2 regions of the Blautia sp. OF03-13 genome follow, and region 2 is predicted to be linked to the other one. Evidence: riboswitches for the same ligand, from Rfam matches in the RefSeq annotation. Region 2 holds a riboswitch; the other holds the start of a gene.

Region 1 (15,842 bases), on a different contig from region 2:
CCATCTTTTCCAGTGCCAGCTCCGTTCCTGCCTCCAGGCTCCGGACAGCGGCGTTTTTCTCTTTCTTTTCCTCATCCGGATCGGTGTAAACGGACATGAAACCATCAAATGCCAGACGGGAGGAAGCTGCTGTAAAGAGATACTCTCCTGCATTGATCCGTGCGGAAATTGTCTCATAGACGGCTGGCTGCATGCGGCTTGCCACAAAGCGTTTCCAGATCAGCTGATACAGGCGGAACAGATCTCTTGGCAGGGATTCTTTTACCATTACCGGTGTATTCGTCACATCGGTCGGACGGATGGCCTCGTGCGCATCCTGTGCCTTGCTGTTTTTATTCTCCGTCGTGTCCCCGCTTGCGGTATATTTTGTGCCGTACTGCTCCTGGATAAAGGAACGTGCTGCCGCATCGGCCTCCTCGCTGATTCGTGTAGAATCGGTACGCAGATAGGAAATCAGAGCGATCGTTCCCTTTCCCTTTACTTCCACGCCCTCGTAGAGCTGCTGCGCCAGACGCATCGTCTTCTGCGTGGAGAAGTTCAGCACCTTCGATGCTTCCTGCTGCAGGGTACTCGTGGTGAACGGAAGCGGCGCTTTCTTGGAACGCTCTCCTTTTTTCACTTCGGATACGGTAAAGGTCTCATTTTCCAGTCCCTTTAAGATTTCATCGAGCTGCTCTTTCGTCTCGACCGCCATCTTTTCACTGCCTTTTCCGTGGAATTTTGCGACGAGCGGTTTCTTCTCGCCCGGAATTTTCAGATCTGCTTCCAGTGTCCAGTATTCTTTCGGAATGAACGCATTGATCTCATCCTCGCGGTCGCCGATGATGCGCAGTGCAACGGACTGCACACGGCCGGCGGAAAGTCCGCGTTTGATTTTCTTCCATAACAATGGACTGATTTCATAACCTACCATACGGTCGAGGCAGCGGCGCGCCTGCTGCTCGTCCACCAGGTTCATATCGATGTCGCGTGCCTGTTTGATCGACGCTTTGACTGCTGATTTTGTGATCTCGTTGAAGGTGATGCGGCGCATCTTGTTCTCATCGAGATTCAGCGCAATCGACAGATGCCAGGAAATTGCCTCTCCCTCGCGGTCAGGGTCAGTTGCGAGATAAACTTTATCTGCTTTTTTTGCGGCTTTTCGAAGAGATGCCAGAAGCTCTCCTTTTCCGCGGATGGTGATATATTTTGGTTCAAAGTCATGTTCTACATCAATTCCAAGCCGGCTTTTCGGCAGATCGCGCACATGGCCCATAGATGCTGCAACTTCGTAATTTGCCCCGAGATACTTTTTCACCGTCTTGACTTTTGCCGGTGATTCCACTATTACAAGATATTTTGCCACCTCTGATGCCTCCTGAATACATATTTTTATAACTGTCCAGATCTATATTGCGTTTTTCATATCGCATAGTTCTGCATCATTACAAATTCCAGAATAATTCCTAAATTAGTCGTAACTTCCACTGACTATACACCAAAAAGTTTTTTCTTGCAAGTGTTTTCCATTTTTAAAATGTACCATTTTTCGATGTTTCCCGACAAAATAACAGGATTTTTTCTATTTTTTAACGATTTTTCCTGATTTTTTTCTTTTCTTTTTCCTTTTTCAGACATGCACGCGGCGCAGAAGAGCCCCCTTTTTTCTTTTTCTTCTATTATAATTGTGCACCGGGCGGAATATCACAAAACCTTTCTTTTCCTCGTCCCTTTTACGATAACGCCATGTACACGCCCGGCGGATTTTCCGCAATAACGCCGTCAATTTCGAGTGCCAGCAGAATGCCGGTCAGCTCCTGCAGCGGGATTCCGGTGCTGCCGGCAAGCTGTGCAAGATTCTGCGGTTCTGCCGCGAGTGTTTTCAGAACCATTTCCGCCTCTTTTCCATAGCGCGGACGCGGTGCGGCTCTTTTTGTCCCGGCCTTTTTCACGCCCAGCTCCTCGAGAATCGTTTCGGGTGAAATCGCAATTTCCGCTCCCTGCGCGATCAGGCGGTTGCAGCCGCGGCTTGTCGCATCCGTTGTCCGTCCGGGCAGGGCAAATACCGTTTTTCCCTGCTCCAGCGCGTAGTCCGCCGTAATGAGCGAGCCGCTCTTCTCTTTTGCCTCAATTACCAGAACGACATCTGCCAGCGCACTGATCACGCGGTTGCGGATCGGGAAATGCCACGGAAGCGGCTCTGCGCCCGGCGGAAATTCGCTTAAGACACCGCCTCCGTTTTCCAGCATCCGCCGCATCAGCGGGTAATTCTGTTTCGGATAGCAGATATCCACGCCGCAGCCAAGCACGGCAAACGTCTTTCCCTTTCCACGCAGTGCCCCCTCGTGCGCCGCCGCGTCGATTCCGCACGCCAGTCCGCTGATCACCGCCACGCCGTTTGCCGCCAGCACCTGCGCGAAAAAGGCCGCCTGGCTCTTTCCGTACGCCGTACATATCCGCGCGCCCACAATCGCCGCTGTTTTCTGCTCATCCGCCGGCAGCGCGCCCCGCACGAAAAGGCGGGACGGCATGTCCGCGAACGGCATAAGCCGCTCCGGATAGCCTCCTGCCCGCGGCCGACTGTAAAGATTTCCATCGCCATACGTCAGATCCTCCATATACTTTTGTCGGCGCTCCGAAAGCAGATCGCCTCGCTGATATGCGGCACGCCGATTTTGACCGCCCCGTCCAGATCCGCAATTGTCCGCGCGGTGCGGATAATCCCGTGGTAGGAACGCGCGCTGAGGCGCAGGCGGCGGAAGGCATCCTCTAAAAGCTCTTCCGCTGCCTTTTCCAGAATACAGTATTTCTCGATCTGGCCTGCTTTCAGTTCGCTATTGAAATGAATCGACTCCTGCCGGTAGCGCGCCGCCTGAATTTCCGCCGCTGCCGTCGCTTTTTCCCGCATCTTGGCCGAGGATTCGCACCGCCCCTCGCCGTGCAGATCCTCGTAGGAAAGTGCTTCCACCTGCACGCAGAGATCCATGCGGTCGAGGAACGGCTGGCTGACTCTCGAGAGATACCGGCTGATGTCGCCGGGTGCGCAGGTACAGCGCGATAAGTCGGGGTAAAAGCCGCAGGGGCAGGGGTTCATTGCCGCCACCATCAGAAATGACGCCGGGAACACATAGTTTCCGCTGACACGGGAAATCACAATCCGGTGCTCCTCGAGCGGCTGGCGCAGGATCTCAATGGTTGTGCGCGTCATCTCCGGGAGTTCATCAAGGAAGAGAACGCCGCGGTGTGCCAGCGTAATTTCGCCCGGGGACGGCTGTTTTCCGCCGCCTGCAAGAGCCTGCGGCGATATCGTGTGATGCGGAGCACGGAAGGGCCGCTCCCGGCGGACACCCTCTCCTTTGGCAAGCATTCCGGCGATGCTGTAGATCCGCGTTACTTCCATCTGCTCCTCCTCAGACATCGGAGGCATGATCGTCGGAATCCGCCTTGCGATCATGGATTTTCCGCTGCCCGGCGGCCCCAGCATCAGCAGATTGTGAAATCCGGCCGCAGCGATGAGCGCCGCCCGCCGCGCCGCCGTCTGGCCCTGCACTTCGGAAAAGTCCGGCTCTTTTCCGTCCTCCTTCTTTTGATTTTCTATAGACGGAAGCGACGGCATTTTCCCTTCACAGCAGTAGTTCAAAAGCTCCTGTAAATTCTGGATTCCAACGACGTGAAGCCCGCCGACCAGACCCCCTTCCGCGGCATTTCCGGCCGGAACAAGAAGCGTTGTGCATCCAAGCTCCCGCGCCTTCGCCGCTGCCGGAAATACACCGCTGATCTCCTGCACATGGCCGTCAAGGCCGAGTTCGCCGAGCACCATCGTTTTCCGGAGTGACCCGGGCGGAATCCGGCCGAGCGTCATCAGAACGCCCGCTGCAATCGGAAGATCGAAACGCGATCCTTCTTTTCGGACGTCCGCCGGGGATAAATTAATCGTAATTCGTTTCGGCGGCAGGGAAATTCCCATGTTTTTGAGGCTGTCCGCACGCGGTCCTGCGCCTCCTTTACCTGGCACTCACGTAGCCGACCATCGTAAACTGCGGCATGCCGTCACTGACATCCGCCTCCACCTGCACCGGAATCATCTCCATGCCCGAGACGGTGGCTGATAATACACTGCAATACAAAGAAAACCTCCTTTTCTTTCAGTAGCAGGTCGTATAGTTCCTATTTATTTTTCATTTTGGGAAAATGTCCGGCAAGAACACCGGGAAGATATTATCTTTGATTTTTGTTCGAAAAAGTAAGGATAAGGAAACCTTTTCTGCACCTGATTTCCTTACCCTTTATTATAGAAGCAGTCCGTTTGAAATGTCAAGCATTTACGAAGCGGCAAACCGTAACCGCAACTTTTCAATTGCATTCTTCTCGATCCGCGACACGTACGAACGGCTGATGCCGAGCCGGGCAGCGACCTGTTTCTGTGTGTATTCTGCTTTTCCGCCAAGGCCGTACCGGAGAAGAAGCACCTGTTTTTCCTGCTCTTTTAATTCCGAATCCAGATAACAGTACAGCCGCACCGCGTCCTCTTTCCGGTTGTACTGTTCCGCGATATCCTCCCCGCCGCCCTCCACGATGTCGAGCAGATGGATCTCATTTCCCTCCTTGTCGGTTCCGATCGGCTCGTAGAGGGAAATCTCCCGTGCCGTTTTCTTTTTGCTCCGAAGATACATCAGCAGCTCATTATCAATACAGCGGGCGGCGTATGCGGCCAGCCGGTTTCCTTTTTTCGAATCATATGTCATCACCGCCTTGATGAGGCCGATCGTTCCAATGGAAATCAGATCGTCGAGATCATCGGGCAGGCCCTGATACTTTTTCACAACGTGCGCGACCAGGCGCAGATTCCGCTCGACCAGAATGTCTCTGGCTTTTGTATCGCCCCTCTGATACGCATCCAGACAGCTTTTTTCTTCCTGTGCAGACAGTGGTTTTAAAAAGGGTTCCAAGAAAAGCGGCACCTCAAAGGGGATTTTTCTTTATTTTATGTTTGAATTGCAGGAAACGTGCCTGTCTGCTATACTGATAAGATCAGCCGGGTTTTCCGGCACTCGACATTATATTTTTAAGAGGAGGTTTCCTTTTATGACAGACCAGAAAAACGGACAGGAATATCTTTCTTTTGTGCTGGAAAAGCTGCAGGCGCGTCTTGCCGAGATCAGCCAGTCTCTGCTGGACGGACAGAAAGAGATTGAAAATATGCACGATTATTACTGGCAGAACTATACCGAGATGGACCAGTACGGATATGAGGATTACGACAATCAGCAGGCGCTGCTGCATCAGGTGAATGCGAATCAGGAGCAGCTTCTTCTGCGGAGCCGCTTCCGGAAAATGCTGGATTCTCCGTTCTTCGGGCGTGTGGATTTCTGCTATGACGGGGATGATGAGCCGGAAATTTTCTATATCGGCATCGGCAATTTTGCGGAGCGGCCGGGCGAGCTGCCGCTGATTTACGACTGGAGAAGCCCGGTCAGCGGTCTTTTCTACGATTTTGACCGCGGGCCGGCTTCCTATCTGGCGCCGGGCGGCGAGATGACAGGGGAAATCTGTTCCAAGTGGCAGTATAAGATCCGGGATGGAAAGATGATTTACGGATTTGAGAGTGATGTGAAAATTGATGATGATATTTTAAAGGCGGAGCTTGGCAGCAACGGCGAGGTACAGCTGAAGAATATTATCCGCACAATTCAGAAGGAACAGAATGCGATCATCCGCAATACGAAGGACCGGATTCTGGTAATTCAGGGAGCGGCGGGAAGCGGCAAGACATCGGTGGCGCTGCATCGGATTGCCTACCTTTTGTATCATGACAGACAGAATCTGAAGTCTTCGAATATTCTGATTTTATCGCCGAACGGGGTATTTTCGGATTATATTTCACATATTCTGCCGGAGCTCGGTGAGGAGAATATTCAGGAAATGAGTTTTGATCTCTTTGCTTACCGCAAATTACAGGACACGGCGGCGGACTGTGAGGACCGCTGTGATCAGATTGAGCGGGAGATGCGGGATCCAAAAGCCGCAGAACGGTTTGCTTTAAAACAGTCGCAGGCGTTTGTGGACCAGATGGAGGGATTTGCGCTGGAGCTTGAGGACGAGCTGATGAATTTCTCAGACGTTTCGTATAAGTCGTTTGTGAAGTCAGAATCGGAGATTATTACGCTGTTTTATGACAAGTTTGCGGATATTCCGCTGCTCTCGCGGATGGATGCGGTGGCGGAGACGTTTATTGACGAGATCGAGACGCTGCTGAACCGGGATCTGCCGGAGGAGGAGCGGATTCCGCTCATCGAAAAATTCCAGAAGATGTATGAGACGATGGATTTTTATGTTCTCTACAATCGTTTTCTGAAGGAAGAGGGATATCAGACGCTGCCGCGGCGGCCGTTGGAGAAGCGGAAACTGCGGTATGAGGATGTGTATCCGGTTCTGTATCTGAAGTACCGCCTGTCGCGGCAGGCGGAGCGGTCGAATATTAAGCATCTGGTGATTGATGAAATGCAGGATTATTCGCGGCTCCAGTATCTGATTATCCGGCGGATGTTTTCCTGTAAGATGACGATTCTCGGCGACCGGGCGCAGACGATGGCGGATCAGCAGCAGGATGTACTGCAGTTTTTACCGGGGATTTTCGGGAAGGATCTGCGGCGGATTGAGATGCGGAAGAGTTATCGGAATACGGTGGAAATTGCGTCGTATGCGGCAAATCTCATTGGCGTGACGGATCTGGAGCTGTTTGAACGGCACGGAATGCCGGTGTTGGAACGGGATGTCACGGATCTTGAGGCGGCTCTGCGGGAGGCAGTGGATACGCTGTTTCCAGATGAGAAAACGTATGAGACGGCGGCGGTGATTGTACCGGATGAGAAGACGGCGGAACGGGCTTATTTGATTTTGCGGGAGATTCTGGCAGAAAAAGATTTTGACTGTGAAAAGCGGCTTTCTTGGCTGAACCGTGACAGCTCCAGTTTTAAGAAAGGACTGACGGTTACCACATTTTATCTGGCGAAAGGGCTGGAGTTTGATCAGGTGTTCTCTATTTTCCCGAAGGACGAGAAACGGGAGATAATGATGCAGGCGCAGTATATTGCAGCGACCAGGGCATTGCATGAGCTGAGAGTGTATCATATTTAAAAACAGGGAGATCCTCCGAAAAAATTCGATTGGATCTCCCTGTCATTTTTATTTTCGATCAGATATGATAGAATCCTGCGGACTGTGCCGGGATGGTGATGGTTCCGTCTTTGGATTCTGCTTTTCCTCCGATCGTGTAGAGGGCATCCTTCAGCTCTGCACTGTATGGGAAGGACTGCTCTTTGTCGGATGGGTTGATGATAACGAGGACTTTTTCACCCTCAGCCTCACGGACGTATGCCAGCGGATACTGGTTTTTCTCTGCATAAACGAACTCGATGGTTCCGCGGCTTAAGAGTGCTTTGCTGCTCTGGCGGATCTCGATGAGTTTTTTAACTTCGTGGTACAGGGAATCCGGATCGGCCATCTGTGCTTTGGCGGTCGGACGGTCTTTGCCCGGGTCCATGGTGATGTAGAGGTCACTGGCCGGTGCGCTGGAGAATCCTGCGTTGGTGCTGTCATCCCACTGCATCGGAGAACGGGAACCGGTGCGGTTGTATCCGCCCTCAACGGATTTCAGGCCTTCGACGTAGCGCATACCGATTTCATCACCGTAGTAGATGAACGGCGCACCTGGCATGGAAAGAAGGAAAGCGAAAGCAATTTTCAGCTCATCCCCCTGCAGACGGCGTGCCAGGCGGTCCATATCATGGTTTCCGGACGGGATGCAGATCAGGCCTTTCTGTGCGGTCTTATTGTAGTTGGTTTTGTAGGTCTCTACAAACTCAGAGATATCTCCTTTTCCGCGTTTGGAGAAGAATGGCTCATCGCAGCGGAACAGATCGTTGTAATGGGACGGTCCAAAGTGAAGCAGGAAGTCCATGTGGAAGCCGCCCTGTAAGGATTTGTCCGGCTCGCCCCACTCGGATACCATGGCTGCATCCGGGAACTCGGCGTCGAGGAATTTCCGTACCTGCTGCCACAGGCGGATGGTTCCTTTGCCTTCCTGATCGTTCTTTACCAGGGAGCCCGCCATATCGACACGGAAGCCGTCGCAGCCCATGTTCAGCCAGAATCTCATGACATCTTCCATCGCTGCCAGCGTTGCCTGCGGTCCCTCATCATCAAAGGACTGCTGCCACGGTTTTTCCGGATCCGGCTGATAAAAGCCGTAGTTCAGGGCCGGCTGGTTGGAGAAGAAGTTGATGGCGCAGGCGCCGTCACGCTCGGAAATGCCGCGCAGGCTTCCCATTCCTTCCGGTGCTTCCCATACGTTATTGGTCCATACGTAGCGGTCTGTAAATTCATTGCGGTCTGCTTTCATGGATTCTTTGAACCATGGATGCTCAACAGATGTATGGCCCGGAACCAGGTCGAGCAGAACGTGCATGTCACGTTTGTGTGCCTCTTCGAAAACTCTCTTCAGATCCTCATTCGTTCCGTAGCGCGGTGCAACGCGGCAGTAATCTGCGACATCGTATCCTGCATCACCGAATGGGGACAGGAAGCACGGGTTGATCCAGATGGCGTTGCAGCCCAGTTCCTTGATGTAGTCTAATTTTTCAATGATACCCTGGAAATCTCCGATTCCGTCGGCGTTGGTGTCGTTGAAGGACTGCGGGTAAATCTCATAAAATACTGCGTTATCTAACCATTTTGACATTTTTTCTTTTCCTCTTTCACTCTTATTTCTGCTGTATTTTCGTCGTTGCAGCAAGTGTTTCTATATGATATATTACTACTGTATCCGCTGAAATACCAGTAATTTCCTATTTCATTCTAATACTATTCTATGATTTTAGTTACAGTTCACTGGTACCCAGCGAACTGTAACCTTCGCACCCCTCATTTAAAGTTTTGCTTCGCAAAAGGAGGGCTGCTCACACCTGAATCACTTTCTTACGCAGCGAAACAGCAAGTGTTTCACTGCTGAGTGAACATTAACTGATTTTATCCATGCCACGCTCTGCCATTTCCGGCATTTTACGGACATGCTTTTTGGAGGAGGATTTTATGATGCTTTCTGCTGCGAAAGAAAAACGCCAGCACGGCTCCATGCAGGTTCCCTACAGTTATTATGACTGCCGGATGCCCGACTATTTTCCCGGCGTACCGCTACACTGGCACGGGGAGATGGAGCTGAATTATATCAAACGCGGAACGGGGTATTTTCAGTATGAGGACCGTCTGCTTACGGCGCATGCCGGTGATATTTTTCTGATTCAGCCGAACCTCGTACATGCCATTCTGCCCGCCGAGCAGGAGTCGATGTTTTATGATACGATTGTTTTCCACCAGAATATGCTGATCGGCGGGTATGACGACCGCAGCTACATGGAAATTCTGCAGCCGTTTTTCTCCGCCCGGCGCCGCATCCAGGCACCGATTTCACCCGAACATTCCGGTTATGCTGCACTTTCTGCATCCGTCCATCAGATTTTCCGCTGCATCCGTGAAAACTCTGCTGTCTCCGATCTTCTGCTGAAAAGTGAGCTGCTCCGCTTCTTCTATCTGCTCGCCGCATCGCCGGAACTCTGCACCGATCGTCCCGCCATGCCTGCGGCTGCTGAAAACCTGCGGCCTGTGCTCGCCTATATCCAGGAGCACTTCGCCGACCCGATTACCATAGAGGAACTTGCCAGGCTGTCGCATTTGAGCAAAAGCTATTTTATGAGCTGTTTTAAGCAGACCTTCGGACTCGGGGCCGTTGAATATCTGACACAGCTTCGGATCAAAGCCGCCTGCGAGGCGCTGCGCAGTACGACGCGGAGTGTGTCCGAAATCGCGTACGACAATGGTTTCCGCAACCTTTCCAACTTCAACCGGCAGTTCCGAAACAAAGTGGGATGTACGCCGCAGATGTATCGGAAGGAATTTCAAAATCCGTAAATTCAAAAAGGGATGCATCAAAATATGCATCCCGAAAATCTATCTCTGATCCTATTTTTATTCCGTAATCTCCGGTACCGACGGAACATCTTTATCTTCTTCCCGCCAGCTCCCAGAATGCGACAGCGCTCGCCGCAGCGACGTTCAGTGAATCCACACCGTGTGTCATCGGAATCAGCACGGTTGCATCTGTTTCAGCGATCGTATCACTTGCCAGTCCGTCACCCTCGGTTCCGAGCAGAATGGCGAGCTTTTCATGCGTTTTTAACGACGGATCATCCATCGGCACGGAGTCTTCTTTTAATGCCATCGCAACGGTATAAAATCCAAGTTCCTGCAGTGCAGCAATTCCCTGCTCCGGCCAGTAACTGCCGCCTGGCAGCACGGTCCACGGGACCTGGAAGACATTTCCCATGCTCACGCGGATGGCACGGCGGTACAGCGGGTTGCTGCAGCCTGATGTGAGGAGCACGGCATCGATGCCAAGTGCGGCGGCAGAACGGAAAATCGCACCGACATTCGTCGGGTTCACGACATTTTCCAGGATCGCCACGCGGCGGGCATTCCGGCAGATTTCCTCCATAGCCGGAAGCGTGCGGCGGTGCATCGCGCAGAGCATGCCGCGCGTGAGGGCAAAGCCTGTGAGCTGTTCCAGCACCTTCGTCTCTGCTGTATAGACCGGCGCGTCCGGGCAGTGCGCAAAGAGTGCTTCGTTTGCGGCAAGTTCTGCGCTTCCGACAAGGAACGAAACCGGTTCATATCCGGCATCCAGCGCACGCTCGATGACACGCGGACTCTCCGCAAGAAAAAGGCCTGGCTGCGGTTCATAATAGTGCAATAACTGCGGTTCTGAAAGACGCGCATACACGTCGAGCTCTGGCGCCGCAAAGTTTTCGATTTTTCTGATCTCTGACATAATATTGATTTCCTTTTGCGTTTTCTCTTTGTTTTCACTATGTTCTATTGTAGCAATCCCGCTCCCGTTTCGCAATCCATTCTTTTTCCCGCCGGTGCCGTTCCCCGCACCATTCGCCAAACCGTGCTTCCAGCACGCATCGAATTTTCTTGTTTATCTGTCTTTTTAAAAAATTTCTCAATTTCCTCTTGCCAAACGCCGCCGGAGACGTTATAATAATCGACGGTTCAAAATTAAAAACTGCAGAAAAGATTGGTATCAGATTGGAAACGGCACAAGTGCATTGCTTGGTTAACGAACAACACATGTGTCTTTTTTGCGCCCATTTTTCAAAAAACGCAAAGAAAAGGAGAACAATCGATGCCAAAAACAAAATTTCAAAACGTTGTATTTACCCTCATGATGTCCTTTCTGATGGTCTATGCCATGATCTGCTACAACATTTCCATGAACATCGGCGGAATGACAAATCAGGTCTTTCTGATGGCGTTTCACGAGATGATGATCATGTGGCCGGCCGCTTTTATCCTCGAGTTTTTCCTCGTGGATCATCTGGCTCACAAATTAGCTTTTTGCATGGTAACACCGCAGGATCGTCCGATCGTAATCACGCTGGCAATTTCCATTATGATTATTGCTATTATGTGTCCGATTATGAGTTTTATTGCAACACTGCTGTTTAAAAATGCCGGAAAAGAATTTGTCGCTGTCTGGCTCCAGACCACGTTCTTAAATTTCCCGGTTGCCTTCTTCTGGCAGCTCATGTACTGCGGACCCTTCATCCGTTTTCTGTTCTGCAAACTGTTTCCGGAGAAATAAGAAAAGATATCCACAAAGGGAACCGTTTTTCCCCTCTCTGTCCACAATTTCTGTGGACAGACGGTGCAAAATGGTTCACCTTCTGTGGATATCTTTTTGTTTTTTCCCGGATTACTCCTGTGGTACCGGATTGGATACGCTGACTACATGATCATACCAGGTTCCTTTTTTACCAATGATCGCAACATTGAAATCCTCGTCCAGTTTTTCTACCGGGATATCAAAGCCGTACACTTCATCTGTGGTTCCGTCAGAATACGTTACCTCATCTGTGGTCGGCTCGATCAGCTCTGCGCCGTCTGCCTGTGCTTCTTCTTTTGTTCCCACAAAGACATTGACAATGTTTTTGGATACCAGGCTGACGTGGATGGTCATTTTTCCGTCTTTTACCGTCAGGACACCCTTTCCTTCTTTTGCTTCATTGACATGGAACATATTGCTGTCTGTATTGAAGTCTGCCGTATACGTACCGTCTTCCAGCTCTGATGCGCTGCTTTCTCCTGCAGTCTCCGCTGCCGATGCGCTTTCTGCTGAAACATCTGATGTGGATGTACTGCTCTCTGCCTTAGATGCATCCTGTACAGAAGCGGAAGATGCGTCTGCCGCAGAAGACGCAGATACTGCAGATGCAGAAGATGACGCTGCATCCTTTCCGCCACATGCGCCGAGCATGGATACAGTCAGTGCTGCTCCAAGAAAAAGAACTGCCAATTTTTTTCTCATAATAAATTTCCTCCTTGTATCACCTTGAAGCGGATCTTTTTCATCCGCTCAACTTAAAATCCGACAGCACACTGAGTCTCTTCAGCCGTACTGCCGGATCTTATTTTACTCTATTTTACGTTCGGAATACAACCCCTAATTATTCAGCATCGTCCTGAACGCCGTTGCCGTCCATAGCTGCCTTGGTGTGCTGTACATACAGCTGCTCAACAGCATCGATTCTTCCAAGACCTTCGATCTGAGTGTCGATCTCATCGAATGCACCGGATGCCTCAAACTGGCTCTTCCAGGAATCCTCATCCTCGCCTGCCATATCGTTGTTTGCGTGGTCACCTGCAACAACCATCAGCGGACGAAGAATTACTTTCTTGTATCCGGCTGCTTTTACTGCCTCGATCACGTTCTCGCAAGCGGTCTCTTCCGGCTCGCCCTCAACGGTTCCGATGAATACGTTTTTGTATCCAAGAGTATCCATCTGTGTCTGCATCTGGCTGTAGGTTACTTTTGCAGTGTGGGAAGTGCCATGTCCCATAAATACGAAAGCAGTGCCGTCCTCTGCTGCTGCATCCAGACTGTCATAATTTGCAGATTTTACTGCCTGTGCCGTGATTGCTTCTGCAACGGCCTGTTTGTCCTCGTTGATTACGGTAGCGTCACTTCCAACCTCGCCAAGCAGCGGCTCTGCGATGGTTACGGACTCAAATTTATCCTTGTAGCCATCTACTGCTTCTTTCAGCTCATCGTACTCTGCTCCGTGCATCAGGTGAGTCGGCTGGATAATCAGGTTCTTCACGCCATTGCTTACGGCTCTTTCCAGTGCCTGATCCACGTTGTCGATCTTCTCGTCATCGCGGGCCTGTACATGGTTGATGATGATCTGTGCGGTGAAGGCACGTCTTACGGACCAGTCCGGATATGCAGCCTGCAGAGCTTTCTCAACGCCTCCGATATCCTCAGCACGGCTGTCGTTGAAGGAAGTACCAAAGCTTACAACCAGAAGCTCATTCTCGCCGATCTCGTCTCCGTTTAACGGATCATCCTTGGATGCATCACCTGTGTCTCTTCCGAAGTAATCCGGATCTGCGTTCTCGCCTTCTACAAGTTCCTTCTGCGCGTCTGTCAGGGCATCCCATGCCTCTTTTGCTTCTTTGCACTGCTCGTCGGTGTTATCATTTCTTTCCTGTACATAAATTGCGTCAATCAAAGCTGCCACTTTATCTGCTGCCTCCTGGTCTGCATCTGCGGATACCTCTTCAGATGCAGAAGATGCGCTTACGCTGCTGCTTGCTACTGTGGTGTCTTCCTCAGATGCGGAAGATGCACTTACGCTGCTTGTTGCTGTGCTGCTTGCGCTGTTGCTGGATGTGTTGCTGCTTCCGCATGCGCCGAGCATAGATGTTACCATAGCTGCTGAAATTAAAGCGACTACAAGTTTCTTTTTCATTTTTGTTTTCCTCCCATTTGCTGGTATCTTTGCAACAACCAATATCGGGGACGTTTTACATTTCAAACTATGAGAAATACGCTCCGCGAGTTTCTCAAGTTATCGCGGCAGTCGCTAAGGTCTCGTGCAAGCACGGACTTTGGCTCGTTGCCCGCGTAAATAGAAAGAAGCCCTTTCGTTTTTCAACGAGGGGCTTCCAGTATTTTCATCACAAAGAAAACCATTTCACCCGCTGTGGGGCAAATGTCCGCTTTCCTGTTTTGTACTGCCAGTTCCTCGTGACACGAACGTAACGTTCCTGTACTGCGAAAGGCAGGTCTCCCGGCTCATTGCTTCAGGATTTGACTCCAGCGCATCGATCTCCTTCCCGGTTTCCCAGTGGATCATTCCCCTGCTTGCAAAATACGGTGACGAGTTCGTGCAGGATTCACACCTGCTTCCCTTTTCACCGGACACGTATGTCCGACACCTTACACATCGATATTTAATTGTCTTTTCTTTAACGACTGTTAGTGTAGCACATCATCTTTTCTCTGTCAAGTGCCGTAAAATCAGGAAATCCGGCCATTTTCCATTTCATATACCACATTCGCGACGTTCATCGTGGACACAATACAAATTATATTTTTATACTTATACAATAATGTAAAGTTTACATTGTTGTATAACATAAATACTAAAATAAAAAGCACTAGAATATTTTCTAATGCTTTTTGTCTAACACTTATTCAAAAATGTTTTTCAACTCACAGACCTAAGTCTGAACTCGCAGAATATCCTCGGTATTTGTATCCTGCCCTTTTATCTTACCATAAATTCCGCCAACGTCAATTAGTTATTCCTCCCTTCAAATCCTCTATTTATTTTGTATATCTAAAATCCGTATATTTTTATTCTGCATTTCAATCATATTTTTATTGAATGGACTACAAGAAACTGTTATACTCAATATACGGGTGCTGCCATAACGGTAGGCGGTTAGTCCTTCTACGGAGGGACTGTGACTCTCCGATTACATAGAAACCCTTTATATGGGAATTCCTTGGAAATGAGGGCTAAGCCATGAGTATTATCGACTTCATAGCAGTTGTAAGTTTCGGCTTAACCTGCTTTAGCCTTGGATACAACTTCGGCAAAGATACTGCGAAATCACAAAAATAGCCGCCCAGTCCTGCAAACTTTGGCGACTATTTTTACATAAACCAATAAATATGGACTAACCGTCTATCGGTAGCACTCTTTTCAATATCATAATATCATGCATTTCAGAATATGTCAAAATCTTCTTTTCACATATCCCGAAATCTCCGATACCTCTCCTCTACCAGTTCTTCCCCATCCATCTTCTCATACTTTTCCAGGAATCTCAGAATTTTGCCTCTCAATTCTTCACACACCACTGGCATTGTGTCCACCGTAAACTCCCCCGGCTCTTCCACAATCTCTTCTACAATTCCCAGTTCCTTCAAATCCCTCGCCGTCAGCTTCATCACCTCGGCGGCCTCCGGCGCGCGTTTGCCGTCTTTCCATAGAATGCTTGCAAATCCCTCCGGCGACAGGATGGAGTAGATGGCATTCTGCATCATCCACACTTCATCCGCCACGGCGAGTGCCAGTGCACCGCCGCTGCCGCCTTCTGAAATGACAATAGAAAGAACCGGCGTTTTTAACGCTGACATTTCATACAGGTTCCGCGCAATCGCCTCGCCCTGGCCGCGTTCTTCGGCTTCCATTCCGCAGAAGGCGCCTGGGGTGTCTATGAGACAGATAACAGGCCTGTGGAATTTTTCGGCCTGTTTCATCAGACGCAGGGCTTTGCGGTAGCCATCCGGGGACGGCATGCCGAAATTGCGGCGGATGTTTTCTTTCGTATCCGCGCCTTTCGCCTCGGCGATGACCGTGACCGGTGTGCCGTCAAACGATGCAATACCGCCGATGATCGCCGCATCATCGCCATACAGTCGATCACCATGAAACTCAATAAAATCAGGAAAC
Region 2 (15,842 bases):
ATACAGGACGCCTGCCGCAAACGGGACATTTTCCTTCTGCAGTTTCCGGAACACCGGGATTCCCGTTCCGCCGCCTGCGAGGACAAAGACGCGCGGTGTTCCCTCCGGCCGCGGCAGCTCGATGCTTCCGAAGCACGGGTCAAACGAACCATTGTCAATCTCGTACAGTTCGCGGATGATATCCTCGCGGAAAATTGTCTCCGGTGCGCCGAAATGGGAAATAGCATCGCCCTTGACGCAGATGATCTTATCTGAAATTTTCTGTGCCAGATCGATCTCATGCAGCGACATGATGACGGTGATGCCCTTCTCCTTTGCCATGCGGCGCAGAATCGCGAGCAGTTCCAGCTTGTGGCGGATATCGAGGAAAGAAGTCGGCTCGTCGAGGATGATGACCTCCGGCTCCTGACAGATCGCACGCGCAAGAAGCACTCTCTGGCGCTGGCCGTCGCTGATGGCGTTGAAATCGCGGCCGCCGAGCTCTTCGGCATGAACGGCGCGCATCGCCTTCTCGACCTTCTCCTCATCCTCGCGGGTCAGCATGCCGAGCCGTCCGGTGTACGGATAGCGGCCCGTTGCCACGATATCGTGGCAGGTCATCAGCTCCGGCTTCATGCGCTCCGTCAGCACAACGGCCATCTTCGTGGACAACTCACGGAACGAAAGCTCATGCAGGTTTTTCCCGTCAAACTCCACATTTCCGCCGACCAGCTTTAACTGGCGGGTGATGCTTTTCAGAATCGTTGATTTACCGGAACCGTTCGGTCCGATCAGCGTAACGATCTCGCCTTTTTCGATGCCGATGCAGATATCTTTGATCAGCGGCTTCTTATCATAGCCGACCGTCAGGTGGTCCAGATGAAAATAATATTCATTCATATTCTCTTACCCCCTTTTCCGGCGCAGCATCATGAAAATGACGACCGGCGCACCAAAGATCGATGTGACCGTACTGATGGACAGCTCCAGCGGTGCAAACGCCATACGCGCGATCAGGTCGCACATCATACAGAAGACGGCTCCGCCGAGGAACGTTCCCGGGATTACGACGAGCGGACGCGATGTGCCGAGGCTCTGTTTGACGAGGAACGGGACGGCAATGCCGACAAACGAAATCGGACCGGCAAATGCGGTGACGCATGCGGAGAGAATACTCGAAAGCAGAATCAGCGCGATGCGGAATACTTTGATGTTGACACCCATGCTCTGCGCATACGCCTCACCGAGCTGATATGCACCGATCGGTTTTGCCATCAGGAACGTGATGACAAAGGTGATGCCGATCACAGCCGCAGAGATCGCTACGTTGCTCCAGCTCATGCCGGAGAAGCTTCCCTGTGACCAGCCGTGGAGGTTGACGATATCGGAATCCTCCGCGAAGGTGACAACAAAATCCGTGACCGCCGAGCAGATGTAACCGATCATAATACCGCCGACGAGAAGTCCTGCCATATTTTGATCCGTCGGGACATCAGCAGAATGAAGCCGACGGAGAGAAGGGATCCTAAGAATGCTGCAACAATCATCGTGTAAGATGTGATATTGCGCGCCCACTCCAGATAAAAGATCATGGTCAGCGCCACGACCATTTTGGCTCCCGAGGAAATTCCAAGAACAAACGGACCGGCAATCGGGTTTTCAAAGAAAGTCTGTAAAAGGAAGCCCGACAGGGACAGAGCACCGCCCAGGATTGCCGCCATCAGAATACGCGGAAGGCGGATTTTCCAGATAATATTGTACTCTTTCCCCTCTCCGGTCCGCCGCAGCAGAATCCGGAAAATTTCCGGAATCGAAATATTTACGTTTCCGGAATTAATATTCAGCACGGTGATGGCAGCGAACGCCAGAATCAGCACCAGAAACACAGCGGCATACCGCGAACGGCGCCGGAAGTTTTCCATATGGAAACTGTTCTCTTTTCCTGTCATATTTTTTTTCTCTGACATACGTTCCTCCATCAGGATAATTTTCTTAAGAATACCATCTGATCCGGATCGCCGCCCGTTACCAGAAGGTTAATGTCGTTGGTAAACTGTGCAATTTTATCGGTTGCCTGATACATCGATTTCTCGGTTGTCCAGACATTGCCCTCTTTGACTGCTTTGTAATCGGCAAACATAGAATCCTTTGCCAGCAGGTCGTCCAGGGTTTTGACGGTGGAATCGATGCTTGCGTTGTAGATCAGGTAGTCCGCATCTTCGGCCGTATCGTAGAACTGCTCCATCGTGATCGGCACGGATGTTTTTCCGCTGTCGTCCTGGAGATCACGGAAGGCGTTGCGCGCACCGCCAAGCTCGATCATGTTGGAAATATAGTCCTCCGGGTTCCGCACAACGGCAGCTCCGCTCGTATTAATATAGAAGAAAGCGACCGTTTTTTCGGTATTCTGGAAATCCTTCAGATTTTCCACAACACTTGCCTGACTTGCAAAGAAGTCGGCTGCCTCCTCCTCTTTGTCCAGCATGGCACCGTAGAGTTTGATCCATTCGGTTCTGCCAAGAGGCTGGGATTCGTAGCTGGAACGGTCGATGAAGACCGGAATATCGAGCATCTCGATCATCTCCTGTACCTCGGGGAATGGAGGATCATCGTGGATTCAATGGCCAGATCACAGTTCTCACTGACCAGAAGTTCGTAATCCGGCTCACTGTATTTTCCGGCGAAGATCATCGTTCCGGCATTCATCGCGTCAACGGCATCCTGTACGTACCAGTTGTCTGCGGTTTCACCGGAGAGACGAATCGTATCGAGGGAGTCGATGGCATCGAACAGCGCCATCGGAGAGGTTGCTGCCATGTAGATGCGTTCCAGCGGCTGATGGATTACAATTACGTCGGAATCGAGGTCATCCGGCGCCTCTTTTCCGTCCGGGACGAGCAGATACTGCGCGCCGTCTTTGACATCGATCAGTTTATAGCCGTCTGTGCAGTAGTATACGTTAAAGCACTCGGCGTAATTCAGGACCATCTTGCTCTCGATGGTGATTCCGGTGATGTCCGGTGCGTCGCTGACATCGTCTGTCGTTGCGAAACCATCCGCGGATGCGGTATCACTCCCGGAGGTGCTGCTCGCAGCAGTGGCTTCGGAGGTGCTTTCACTTTCAGCCGTACTTTCCGAGACGGATGTGCTCTCCGTCTGGCTTTCGGAAACATCTGCTGCGGATGCTGTGGATGTGCTGCTCTGAGAAACTGCCGAAGTGCCCGACGCGGACGATGTGCTGCTTCCCGTTGATGCGGTGCTGCCGCAGGCCGTCAGTGACATCGCTGCTGCAAGAAAAAGTGCAGCCCATTTTTTCAGCTTTCTTTCGTTTTTTCCTGTCATTTGATATTCCTTTCTTAAAGAAAAAGCCGCTGCCATACGGCAGCAGCCCTTTCTCATTTTTTGCTGCAAATTATTGTACTTATTTATTCTCTTCTGCCTTTACCATCTGCTGGAACAGCTCGTTTGCCTGATCCTCGCATCCGAAGATCACGCCGTAGACTTTCAGCCACTCTGCTTTCGCAAGATCGGTCTTCTCGTCTGCGGAACGGTCAACCAGCATCGGAATGGTCAGGGTTGCCAGACGCTCTGCGGTGTCGGACAGACGCTCATTTTCCTCTTTCAGAAGTTCTTCCGGAGTCTTGTCTTCGTCTGCTTTCTCATCCGTTGTCTTATCGTCTTTATCGTCCTTCTGATCCTCAGCTTTGGTATCTGCGGTCTCGTCGGCTGCATCAGCATCTTCCTCATCTTTTGCATTTCCCGGAAGGAACTCAGACGGAAGAATTGCAAAATCGATTTCGTCTTTTACCAGAGCTTTGTAGTCCAGATCATCGAATGCTCCGTCGAAGGAGATTTTTTTGTCTTCCATTGCTTTTGCAATGTTTTCGATCTGGCAGTCTTTCTGCTCCATGCCGACTGCTTTGATGCTCTCTGCTGCGTCTAACTGCTCATCGAGAAGTTTCAGGGCATCCTCAGATGCTACGTATGTTTTCTCAACCGGAAGCTGGATCACGATCATATCTTTGTCCAGTCCTGCCGGAATCTCAACATCTTTCGGAACGATCAGATATTTGACAACATTGCCTTCGTACAGCTCTTTTGTCTTTTCGGTCAGATCTTTCGCTTTCTCAGTGCTGGTCTTTTTGGAATCGGATGCTGCTGCCGCTTCTTCCTCGTCGGTTGCTGCTGCGGTATCCTCCGCTGCTGCGGTATCGGTATCTTCTGCTTTCTTGTCGTCCTCGTTCTGTTTCTCCGGATCACGCTCGGTATCTTTTGTCATATCGATCTCCAGCAGGGTGATGCCTTCGTCGTAATGATACATCTTGAAGTACTCTGCGTAAGCAAGTTTTGTCTCTGCTTTGTATTCCAGTCCCATGATCTCTGGAGCGGTGGTATCCAGCTTGGAGTTATCGGTGCTGATCGTGGAGATTGTTCCGTCTGCTTTTACAAATCCTGTGCTGGAAGAAGTGCTGCCGCCCTTCTTTGCTGCTGCCAAGGAGATGAAGATGTTGTAGGAAATCTCATGGGCAACGGACATTCTGGTGGTCATACCGATGATGGTATTGTTCTTATTCAGCTCAACCGGAATGGTGAAGATGCTGCTTCCGCCGCTGACATTTGCCATGTATTTATTTCCGTTTGCTTTTACATATCCGTAGTACGGACTGCTGAATGCGATCGTTGCATAAGCCTGTCCGTTCGTTACAGTAATCTTGCTGCAGGAGATGGTTACCTTTCCGGATCCGCCGGAGAAGGAGAATCCGTCTGGTGTGTAAACGCCGTCTGCCAGTGTGGTTGCACTGTCTACTTTGGATGTGCCGCCGCTTAAGTCAGACTCATATTTGGATTCCTGCTCCGGTTTGGTATCTGCCGGTTTCTGGGTCGGTGCCGGAGTCGGGGTGCTGGTGGGTTTTACAACCGGTGTCTCAGATGGAGATACGGTTGGGATATTGGTCGGAACGAGGGTTGGTTTCGGAGTATCGCCCTTGTTGTCATCCGACGGAAGGTCTCCGGTCTTTTTCAGGCTGGAAGATGCAATCGTGATGGCTCTGTCGTACCATTTGCCGCTCTTTACTGCATGAGCTGCTACAGCAAATTCCTGATCAAGTGCCTCTACCGGGATTTCAAACTGCATTCCGGTTTTGGTTTCACCGTCTAAGGTGTAGTCCACTTTTCCGGTGGAAGCGATCCATGCGCCGCTCTCTGCTGCCGCATCTTTTCCGGTTCCCATATACAGATAATCATAGCCGCTTCCGCTTAAGGTGATAACTGCTGTCATTTTTCCGTTTTTCGCGGTCAGTTTTACGCCGACTACCTTGAACATTGCTGCATTAGTTGTTGCCTCTGCACTGTAAATACCATCTGCTACTTTATTGGTCTCATCTGCCGGAAGATCTGCGGTCTTTTTCAGACTGGAAGATGCAATAGTAATGGTTCTTGCATACCATTTATCCCGTTTTGCAGAATGGGAAGAAACAACAAGTGCCTGATCGAGTGCTGCTACCGGAATATCATACTGCATTCCTGTTTTCGTCTCGCCGTCTGCTGTTGTGTAATCAACGGTGCCGACGCCTGCAATCCATGCACTCTTGTCTGTGGCAGCTGCCTCTTCCGGTGTTCCCATGTACAGATAATCGTAGGCAACACCACTTAACGTGATGCGTGCTTTCATGTCGCCGTCTTTTACGGTCAGCTCTACGCCGACTACTTTGAACATAGCTGCGCCGGTCTCCGCGGTTCCGCTGTAGATACCGTTTTCTACTTTCGCCGGTTCCGGAGTTGGAGTTGCGGTTGGAACCGGAGTCTCACTCGGAGTCGGGGTTGCAGTCGGGACCGGAGTCTCGGTCGGCTCCGGTATCGGAGTTACTTCCGGTGTTTTGCTTCCCGGAACTGCAAGATAAAGCTGCTGTTTGGTGTACCAGGTTCCGTCTTTCTTTCCAAGAACGATCGGAACGGTTGTGCCGGCTTTGTCCGCATCTACTTCAAATGTAAAGGAATAACCGCCGTTTGCTTCCTGCATTCCCTGGATAGCCGGTGTTTTTGCAAGGTCATCGTTCTTTCCAAGATACAGTTTATCAAATGATACGTTGTTTGTTTTCAGTGTAAGAACGAGTTTATCGCCCTTGTTGATCATTGTTGCCTCGGAGATGACGAACATTTTGAATACGCTGCCGTCCTCTTTGGTAACCGGTGCTTCTACACTGGCTGGCTTATTCGAGGAATCCTCACCTGGATTTTCGCTTGGAGTCTCGGTTGGTTCCGGTGTTACCGTCGGGATTGCATCGGTGCTGTGGATCGTAACGGTTTTATCAGCCCATGTTTTTTTCTTGGCTGAGCGAACGGCAACATCCATCTGTTTGTCAAGCTCTTCCACCGGAATTTCAAAACGATATCCGGTCTTTTCTGCACCAGTCTTCGTATCCGTATAGGTTTCGCTTCCTGTCGGAGCAATCCAGCTCTTTTCATCTGCTGCGGCAGCTTCTGCTGCTGTTCCCATATACAGGTAATCATAGCCGGTTCCACTCAGCAGAATGGATGCTTTCAGTTTTCCATCTTTTACGATGAGTCTGGAAGAAATCACACGGAACATGCTTCCGGTTGCTTCTGCAGAAGTCTCATACTCACCATCTGCCGGTTTTGCTGCTTCCGCTGCTTTTGTTTCTTTCTCCTCGGCTGTATTGGATGCCTCATTTTTGGTTGTTTCTTTTACTTCCGTTTTCGGCTGTTCTGCCGCCGGACTGGTATTCTCTTTTACAGCATCTTTGGTTTCTTCTTTTGCCGGTGTTTCTTTTTCAGCATCTTGGGAAGTCTCATCTGCTGCTTCCGGCTCTTTTTCTGTGGTATCGGCAGTCTCTTCACCGTCTTTTGCAGTGTCCTCTGCAGTATCTTCCGAAGCATCCTCATCTGCGGATGGTGTCTCGGTCTCGTCAGATCCTGCCGGTGTCTGATCCTCTGCAGGCGCGGCCGGTGTTTCCGTCGGCTCTTCTGCCGGAGTCTCTGCAGTGCTTTCACTGCTCTCGGTTTCTGCCGGTGTTGTTTCCGGTTCTGCCGTCTCTGCTGTTTCTTCGCTCTGCGGCGCTTCCTCTGCGGCTGCGCTGCTTTCTGTCTGTGCTGCTTTTTCCTGCGTATCTGCTAATACGCTGGCAGTCGGGCTCATGATCATGGACGCCGACAGCAACAGTGCCAGAAATTTGCTTGAATTTCCTTTCATAACTTCTCCTTTTCTTCGGATCTCCTTCGCGCATCTGCTCCGGATTCCGTCTGACTTTTTCAGGCAACTGGGCGGTGCCTGTCCCCGTCAATGATGTCTCCCTGCAAGTAATCTTGTTTTTGAGGACACATTTTTTCTGCGAAAAGACAAACAGACATCTGCTTTTTCTGCAAAAGAGTTTCTCCACCGGAGCTCTTTTTCGGACGCATGGCGACAAAAAAGCAGATGTCCGATTTTACTTCGTACATCTTTCCATGAATATATGCTTTCATCGGAAGCGATTCACTAACCTTTCCAGCAGGTTTCCTGACTCGCAGATCTTCACGGCAGCCGCGCCTTCTCATGCGTTTCGCACAATGGCATTTCTGCAGCTAACACTCCCTGCTTACAGTGACCGGATCGCTCAGGATTTCCACCTGATTCTCTTTTACCTTCGCGGATTCTTTTTCAAATCCGTTCTGCACTGAAAAGTCCCTTATTTCATTCGTTACTGATTATAGCAAAGCCGTTTTGGAAAGTCAAATGAAAGGCCACGGAAAAAGCGCATAAAATCAGCATTTTTTACATACTTTATGATAACTGTCCGCACCGGAGCCTATTCTATGAAACCAGCTTCTCTGCACCGCCGCATCCTGTTCCCTCTGCTTCTGTGCGGCGGACTTCTTTTCGCCCTGCTGTTCTGGTATTTTTCCCCGTTCTTTTCCCCTGGTGAGAACCGCCGGTTTTCCGCGTATGTGGAGGAACGGTTCCACTCCGAGGTAACCTCTTCTGCCATCACGCTCCACTATACCCTCGCTGATCCGGCTTCCCGCGGAATTGCCCCCGGCACCGCCTCGTTCGGCACGGTTTCCATCCCTGACCGCACCTCGTATGATGCCCTGCTGCAGAGTGTGGAAACAACGCTCACATCCTTTCATCGCAACCGCCTCTCCGCGGAAAATCAGATCACGCTCGATCTTCTGCTCTACGAGCTGGACTGCGAGAAAATGCCGGGCAGCACCAGCCTTCTTGCGGAACCGCTCGGTCCGTCGCTCGGGATTCAGGCACAGCTTCCCATTCTGCTCGCAGAATACCCGTTCCGCACACAGCAGGATATCGCCGACTACCTCCATCTTCTGCAGGATCTCCCGCGCTATTTCTCCGACCTCATCGCACTCGAACAGGAAAAATCCCGGCAGGGCGTGTTTCAGAATGACCTTGCGGTCGATGGCATTATCCACCAGTGCAGTGCTTTTCTCGCCGACGCGGATACACCGGAAATCCATCTGCTCCACACCGTTTTTCAGAATAAACTGCAGGCGTCTTCACTGTTTTCTGAGGCGGAAAGGAATCTCTGTCTGCAGACGCATGAAAAACTCCTTACCTCCTGTGTTTTTCCCGCCTACCGCTCTCTTTCCGATGCGCTTTCTTCACTCCGCGGCAAAGGAACACAGAACGCCGGTGGTCTTTCCCGGCAGGAAGGCGGACTTTCCTACTATGCATATCTTCTCCGCAGCCGCGTCGGTGTTGATGCTTCACCGGAGGAGCTGACCCGCCTTTTAACACAGCAGCTTGCGGACCAGTGTGCCGAAATGCAGATCATTCTCGATCAGAATCCGTCGCTCTCCCTCTCCGAGCAGGCGCTCGTGCTGCCGTTCTCCACGCCGGAGGAAATGCTTGCCGATCTGCAGAATGCCGTTTCTGAAGATTTTCCCGTTCTTTCGGGTATCGCATACGAAGTAAAGACCGTGGATGACTCCCTCAAGGATTTTTTAAGCCCCGCCTTTTATCTCACACCGCCCGCCGATATCAATTCACCCAACTCCATTTACCTGAATCCCGCGGATGAGATGACCGGCATCGAACTGTATTCCACACTTGCCCACGAGGCTTTCCCGGCCATCTGTACCAGACCGTCTCGTTCTCGCGCTCCGACCCGCTTCTGATCCGCCATCTCTACGCGCCGTCGGGTTATGTGGAAGGATGGGCAACCTACGTTGAATCATATGCCTGCCGCTACGCCGCACGTAATCTCGATGCAAACACGCAGGCGCTCTGCCGTCTCTGGTATCTGAACCGCTCGGTGCATCTTACCCTCTGCTCGCTGCTGGATCTCGGAATCCACAGCCAGGGATGGCTCCTCTCGGATGCGTCAGCCTTTCTGGCGCAGTTCGGCATCACGGATGCGTCGGCCGCTGCCTCTTTATATCAGTATATTCTCGAGACACCGGCGAACTATCTGAAATACTGTGTCGGATCGCTCTCGTTTTCGCAGCTCCTCTCGGAAGTGCGGGAACAGGAAGGTGACTCATTCTCATTGATCGGTTTCCATGAAAAACTGCTCCGTCTCGGGCCTCTGCCGTTTCCGCTCGTAGAAAAATATCTGTAAACGGTTCGCCCTGCTGAAAAAAAGATCCCACAGACTTTCTTCTATAAATAATAGAAAGTTCTGTGAGATCTTTTTCATTTTCAAAATTCTTTAACCTAAATTGTAAAGAGATGGATCTGTCGGCCGCTGCGGATCAATAACAGAGGCAGAATCAAACAGATCGCTTGTTCTGTCCTCGCCGCCTCCGTAGAGGTTCTGGTACAGACGGTATCCATCCAGGTTTCTTCGTCCCATACGCAGGTAATTGTCTCTTACCTGAACAAAATACTTGGAGGAATCTACGTTGCAGTAGATGTTGAAGCCCTGGCTCTTTAAGTAAGCAAACTTCTCATTGTCCATCGTGTAATCGTGCCAGTCGGAAAGATCCTGTCCATGTGCAAAGATGATGATATCGCTTCCGCCGATGAGCGGTGCAACATACGTCAGCCATTTCTCGGTATCCGCCTGGATCGTCTCGATCGGTTTGTCGCCGACACGGATATGGCCCCAGGTATGGCTTGCGAATGTCCAGCCGTCTGCTTTGATCGCATCGGCTACTTTTTTCGCCTCCTCGCACTCTTTATCCCAGTCGAAATCCGGGTGTGCATCAAGCCATGCTACCTGATCATCCGTCAGATCTTCTCTCGTCTTGTAATCACCGTCGGTGCGGTATCCGAGGATTCCATCGTAGCCGGTCAGTGCTACGGTTCCGCGCGCATTGTGGTATACGGCATCCGGATGCGCTTCGATAAACTGATCCATCAGCGGGATGCAGTCGTAAGCACCGGTCACAACAGTTCCGTCATCCTGAATATATTCGCAGGTCGGTTTTCCGTCGTCGCCGACTACCATCTTGCTGGCAATGCCGCGTCCGTCGTAAGAGTGGTAATAGGAAAGGTCATCCAGAGAAAGAACGAATGCTTTCTTGCCCTCCGGCAGGTAAATGTCCCCTTCCTCGTAATGAACGGTTCCGTCATCATCTACGGTCTTTTTCACGAGATCGTTGATCGAAACCATGACATATCCTCTGTCGTACATCTGCTGGGTGATCGCGTTGAACTCATCCACGGTGGTCATCCACTGGCAGAAGCCTGCGGTCTGTGCGTTGTCCTGATAGAAAGCTTTCTGCGGATCGACTACAAGAGAATGATAGAAAATGTGGGTTACTTCGTTGACGTTGACGCGCACACAGGCATCTCTCGTGCTGGTGTACTCTGCTACTTTTGTGATGATATCCGCGTCGGTCGCTGCGCCCTCTACGCTCTGGAGCTTTTCAATGGCTCCATCGTAATCGTATGTCTGCGCAAGTGCATCGGCTTCCGCCATAATCTGTGCTTTCGTTGTCGGCGCTTCAGCACTTCCCGTGCTGTCCGACGATACGGAACCGTCCACCTCTGCTGTTTTCTGATCCTCTTTTTTCTGTGCTTTCTGCTGGATTTTTTCTGTTCCTCCGGCCAAAGCCCAGATTCCAATGCCGAAGATGACAAGCAGAACACATAGAATTCCTGTTTTGATCATCAGCGCACGCTTCCGCTTTCTTCTTCGGAGCTCCTTTTTACTGATGTTTTTTTTCTCACTCATTTTTCCTTCCTCCCAAAACAGCTTTTGCTTTTCTGGCAAATATTACAGTTTTACCGGATTGACAGAAATTCAGCCCGGACTCTGTTTTTTTTATTTTAGCTCAAAATACCGGTTCTGTCGAGTAGTTTTCCGGCAGGTTAAGAGAAATGTAAGAAAACCGGTAACGCTCTTTCTTTTATGCGCGCTGGCCGTGTGCCTCATACATGAGAACGGCGGATGCAATCGCTGCGTTTAACGACTCCACTTTTCCTTCCATCGGAATACGGATCAGGCACTCAGCGGCCTCTGCCATTGCATCGGTCAGGCCGTTTCCCTCATTTCCGATCAGGAATGCCGTTCCTTTTGTGTAATCCTCCTCGCGGTAGGAATGCACGCCGTGCAGATGTGCCGCGTACGTACAGATCTTCCGCGCTTTTAAGCCTTTTACAAATCCGACCACATCGTCGACGATCAGAAACGGCATACGGTAGATCGAGCCCATCGTCGAGCGGATCGTTTTCGGATTGAAGATATCCGCGGTACCGCGGCTCATGATGATGCCGGTGACTCCTGCGCCCTCTGCGGTGCGGATGATTGTTCCGACATTTCCAGGGTCCTGCAGATCCTCAAGTACCATCAGAAGCGGTGTCTTTCCGTTGTCCATCACCTCCTCTTCGGTGTAATGCGGCATGCGGATCACACTTAAAACACCCTGCGGCGTCTTCGTGTCGCACATGGACTGGAACACGCGGTCGTCCACTACTTCGTATTCTGTCCCGTCGGACGGCATTTCATGCATTTTGCTGCCACTCTCAGACACATATACTTTTTTCAGCCATTCCCGCGGCGCTTCCTGGAACATTTTCCAGCCCTCCGCCACGAAAACGTCCTGCTCCCGGCGTTCTTTTGCTTTTTTGTTCAGCGCAATAATGTTTTTTACCTGTGCATTGCTGCTGCTTGTAATCATGAATGGTCCCCTCATTTCCTGTTTTTCATCAATTTGGCAAGTTCTTTGTTTTCGCCAATCAGAATCAGCACTTCCTCTGCGCGGAGCAGCGTCTTCGGATTGACCGTGACACGGATGTCTTCCCCGTCCTTGACGGCGATTACGTTGATACTGTATTTCTTCCGCAGATCCAGCTCCTCGAGGTTATGCCCCGTCCACTCTTCCGGCACGGGAAGTTCTACCATGGAGAACGAATCCGACAGCATGAAGAAGTCCTGGAAGCCACCGGAAATCAGGCTTTTTCCGAGGCGGATGCCCGTCTCACTCTCCGCCATCACGACGCGGTCCGCGCCGACTTTTTTCAAAATATTGGCATGCATCTGGCTCATGCCCTTTGCGATGACGAGCGGCACGCCCGCCTCTTTTGCCTGCAGGGTGGCGAGGATGCTCGACTCCATATTTTCAGAGATCCCGACGATCACGACATCCATGTTGCTGATGCCAAGCGATGCAAAAACACGGCTGTCGGTGATGTCCGCGCGCGCCGCATAGGTAACAAGATCGGCAATTTCCTGTACCGGCTCAGCGTCTTTATCAACGGCAAGCACTTCTTTTCCTGCCTGCGCAAGTGTCGTTGCTACAGAAAAACCAAACTTTCCAAGTCCAATGACTGCATACTGTTTACTCATTTCTTTTCCTCGTTTTCTGAAATCTGTCCTGTTTTTTATTTTCCCAACTATCCAATCAGAATCCGCTGCTCCGGTCTCTGAATATCGACATCTTTTCTTCCTGTTCTGCGGCGCAGTGCGACAGCCAGCGTCACCGGCCCGATTCTTCCCATAAACATAACCAGAATAACAATCACCTTTCCCATAAAAGGAAGCGTCGGCGTCAGGGAACGGGTGAGGCCCACCGTTGCAACCGCAGAAATAATTTCATACGTACAATCCAGCAGCGGGCTTCCGGTTACGGAAATCAGCAGCACGGTGGCAGTAAAGACTGTCGTCAGTACAAAAAAGAAAATGACGACAGCGGTACGGATATTTTCTTCCATCACTTTCCGCCCCCAGGCCACCGTATCTGAGTCTCCGCGAATATAGGAGGCAACCAGCACAACCAGAATGGCAACCGTTGTCGTCTTAACACCACCTGCCGTTCCCATCGGGGAGCCACCGATGAACATGAGAACCATACTTACCATTGCAGAGCTGTCCGAGAAATCAGCCTGCGGGATCGTCTCAAAGCCTGCCGTTCTTGTCGTCACGGACTGAAAAAAAGCCGCCATGACCTTCTGCGCCGGTTTCAGGCTGCCAAGTGATGGCGCGTGATTCCAGTCCAGTGCAAGAATCAGCAGTGCTCCACCGAACACCAGAATCATGGTTGTCGTTAAAACCAGTTTCGTATGAAGCGTGAATCCTCGCACAAAATTTTTACGGGGCCGTTTTCCCTTCACAAGCTCCTGCACCCGCTCCATAACTTCCCACCAGACGGGAAAACCAAGACCGCTCAAAAGAATCAGTCCCATCGTCGTAAAGTTTATCAGCGGGTTCGTTACAAACGGAGCAAAAGAGGCTTCGCCAACGAGATCGATTCCCGCATTACAGAAAGCGGAAACGGCGTGAAAAATACTGTAGCCGATTCCCTTCCAGAAGCCATACTCCGGCACAAACCAGAAGCTATACAGAACCGCCCCCGCAATCTCTACGGTTGCTGTTCCAATCAGAAGCCGGCGCACGATACCCACACTGCCCTTTAAAACCGGCAGATTATAGGTATCCTGAATTAATTTCCGGCTCTGCAGACTGATTTTCCGGCGCAGGATCAGAAACACCATCGTCAGGCACGCCATGATGCCAAGACCTCCGAACTGAATCAACCCGAGGATCACAATTTTTCCAAAGGTACTCCATGTCGTCGCCGTCGGAACGGTGACAAGGCCCGTCACGCAGACAGATGTCGTTGCGGTAAACAGGGCGTCGAGCCAGTAAACGCTTTTTCCGTCCGCCGCAGAAACCGGCAGGCAAAGAAGAATCGTTCCCAGCAGGATTACCGCCGCAAATCCCAGCATCATAATCCGCTCCGCCGGTGTGTGCCATTTATTTTTGCTTTGTTTTTCGGCCATCGCTCCTCCTATTCTGCCGCTTCATTTTCTGCTTCACTGCTGTAGTAGAACTTTCCGGTCTCACTGTCCGTCACGGTAATATCCGCAAAATATTCCCCGCAGGAACCCTCACACTGGTAATAGACGTCAAACGAAACCGTCATGTCATCTTCTCCTTCCAGGTATTCCGCGTGAACCTGATTTTTCGCGGTCCCCGTCGTTCTGCTCCACACTTTATCATCCGCAAGAAGCTCCTTTTTGATCTTCACAGGAAATTCACTGGATGCAATTTCGTGCTGATTGGACTCGTTTTTGATCCGGTAATAGAGATTCATGTACAGCCCGTCATCTTCCTCATGGAAAAACCAGCCGTAGATATCATCCTCCGCAACAATCGTCGGCTGGATCAGCTCAGCGTTTGTTTTGGTCGTGAATGCATTCATCTCATGCGTAAACTCATTCTGCATCCGGCGATGCTTCATCAGCCAGCTGCCTTCCTTCACACCGGCCGCAGCCACAGCAAGAACGACAGCGCCGATGCAAAGGCCAATGATTTTCTTTTTTGTCATTATTTAATTTCCCCTTTTCTTTTTGAAATACAAAAATAAGATACCCCTAAGAACATACTTATGAGTATCTTATCAGTTTGCACATATAAAGTCAACGGAGCCGGTGGAGACTTTCCTGCCACCGTTGTGTGTAGTTTAAAATTATCCTGAAGCGAGGAATATCCCCGTCAATGACGAGGATATCTTCGATGCTTGTGTTTAATAATCTGCTTAAAATGAGAAAGTTGTCCAGACTTGGCAGGCACTTGCCGGAAATCCATTTATAGACCGCCTGTGGATTTTCAAAACCCATGGCATTCTGAATGTCTCTCACGGTGTATCCGCTTTCACGAAGAAGGGATTTGATGCGGCTGCCAGTTTCTTTCTGCTGGATTGACAAATAAATTGGTTCCATCCTGCACCTCCATATGTTTAAGCCATCCCGAAACACAGTTTTATCTTATCATCCGGTACTGGAAAAATCCAGTTTTTTCTTCCTGTTTCTACACAACCCGAATGATCTGTTCATACAAAAGGATTTTCTTTTCATCTACATTCCGATTGTCATGTGCTGCAAGATTGTTCCGTCCCTCTTCCATCTCTTCTTCGGATGCAAGCTCCTCTTTCCACCAGCTCAGGTGATTGATCCGGTACGGCTTCCAGCCGCGGTCAAAAATCTCATCTCAACGACTCTCTTGCATATGCGCTTTCCTTTTTACCGGAAGAAGATGTTTAGCTCTCCTGTTTCTTTTCTTCTATCAAATGATGATTCAGCCATTTTCCTGATTTGAACCGGATGGTAAAGAGAATGGACCGCAGGCTCCAGTCTGCCGCCATGCCGATCCAGACGGCGATCGGGCCGAATCCCCATATGCGGCACAGGTAAATACAGAGACTCACACGACACAGCCACATCGTACAGCAGGATGTGATCATGGAGAATTTTACATCCCCGGCAGCCCGCATGCCGTATCCCGGGACAAACGCCATGACCCAGCAGAGCGGCTTTACAATCGTGATAAAGATCATCATCTGCATGCAGAGCTTTGCACTCTCTGCCTCCATACCGCCGATCATCGTAATCGGTTTTGTCAGCACAAATACCAGCAGACAGCTTGCAACGATAACCACTTCTGACAGCCAGCACAGTT

The links. A riboswitch is a leader RNA that binds a small molecule or an ion and turns the genes downstream of it on or off. The one in region 2 is predicted to bind cobalamin.
Region 1: linked by a shared signal. The riboswitch ahead of DXA55_RS07650 (sirohydrochlorin cobaltochelatase) and the one ahead of DXA55_RS12400 (hypothetical protein) in region 2 are both predicted to bind cobalamin.

What each region holds. Positions count from the first base shown of each region.
Region 1 is NZ_QTVR01000008.1:27,530-43,371, reverse strand. Features, by position in the region: gene topA (type I DNA topoisomerase) at 1-1,345, opposite strand, end outside; gene dprA (DNA-processing protein DprA) at 1,713-2,597, opposite strand; gene DXA55_RS07690 (YifB family Mg chelatase-like AAA ATPase) at 2,585-3,994, opposite strand; gene DXA55_RS18580 (hypothetical protein) at 3,984-4,106, opposite strand; gene sigK (RNA polymerase sporulation sigma factor SigK) at 4,302-4,928, opposite strand; gene DXA55_RS07680 (HelD family protein) at 5,065-7,116, shown strand; gene DXA55_RS07675 (alpha-amylase family glycosyl hydrolase) at 7,175-8,719, opposite strand; gene DXA55_RS07670 (AraC family transcriptional regulator) at 9,070-9,945, shown strand; gene DXA55_RS07665 (TrmH family RNA methyltransferase) at 10,037-10,861, opposite strand; gene DXA55_RS07660 (DUF2798 domain-containing protein) at 11,222-11,680, shown strand; gene DXA55_RS07655 (hypothetical protein) at 11,792-12,403, opposite strand; gene DXA55_RS07650 (sirohydrochlorin cobaltochelatase) at 12,543-13,847, opposite strand; cobalamin riboswitch at 14,142-14,335, opposite strand; gene DXA55_RS07645 (acetyl-CoA carboxylase carboxyltransferase subunit alpha) at 15,137-15,842, opposite strand, start outside.
Region 2 is NZ_QTVR01000016.1:15,373-31,214, reverse strand. Features, by position in the region: gene DXA55_RS12415 (ABC transporter ATP-binding protein) at 1-879, opposite strand, end outside; partial or broken gene DXA55_RS19350 (FecCD family ABC transporter permease) at 886-1,901, opposite strand; gene DXA55_RS17855 (ABC transporter substrate-binding protein) at 1,958-2,560, opposite strand; gene DXA55_RS17850 (ABC transporter substrate-binding protein) at 2,557-3,321, opposite strand; gene DXA55_RS12400 (hypothetical protein) at 3,401-7,189, opposite strand; cobalamin riboswitch at 7,469-7,672, opposite strand; partial or broken gene DXA55_RS12390 (DUF885 domain-containing protein) at 7,762-9,557, shown strand; gene DXA55_RS12380 (polysaccharide deacetylase) at 9,648-11,117, opposite strand; gene DXA55_RS12375 (TrmH family RNA methyltransferase) at 11,293-12,063, opposite strand; gene DXA55_RS12370 (potassium channel family protein) at 12,075-12,731, opposite strand; gene DXA55_RS12365 (TrkH family potassium uptake protein) at 12,779-14,164, opposite strand; gene DXA55_RS12360 (hypothetical protein) at 14,173-14,712, opposite strand; gene DXA55_RS12355 (helix-turn-helix domain-containing protein) at 14,804-15,106, opposite strand; gene DXA55_RS12350 (MATE family efflux transporter) at 15,424-15,842, opposite strand, start outside.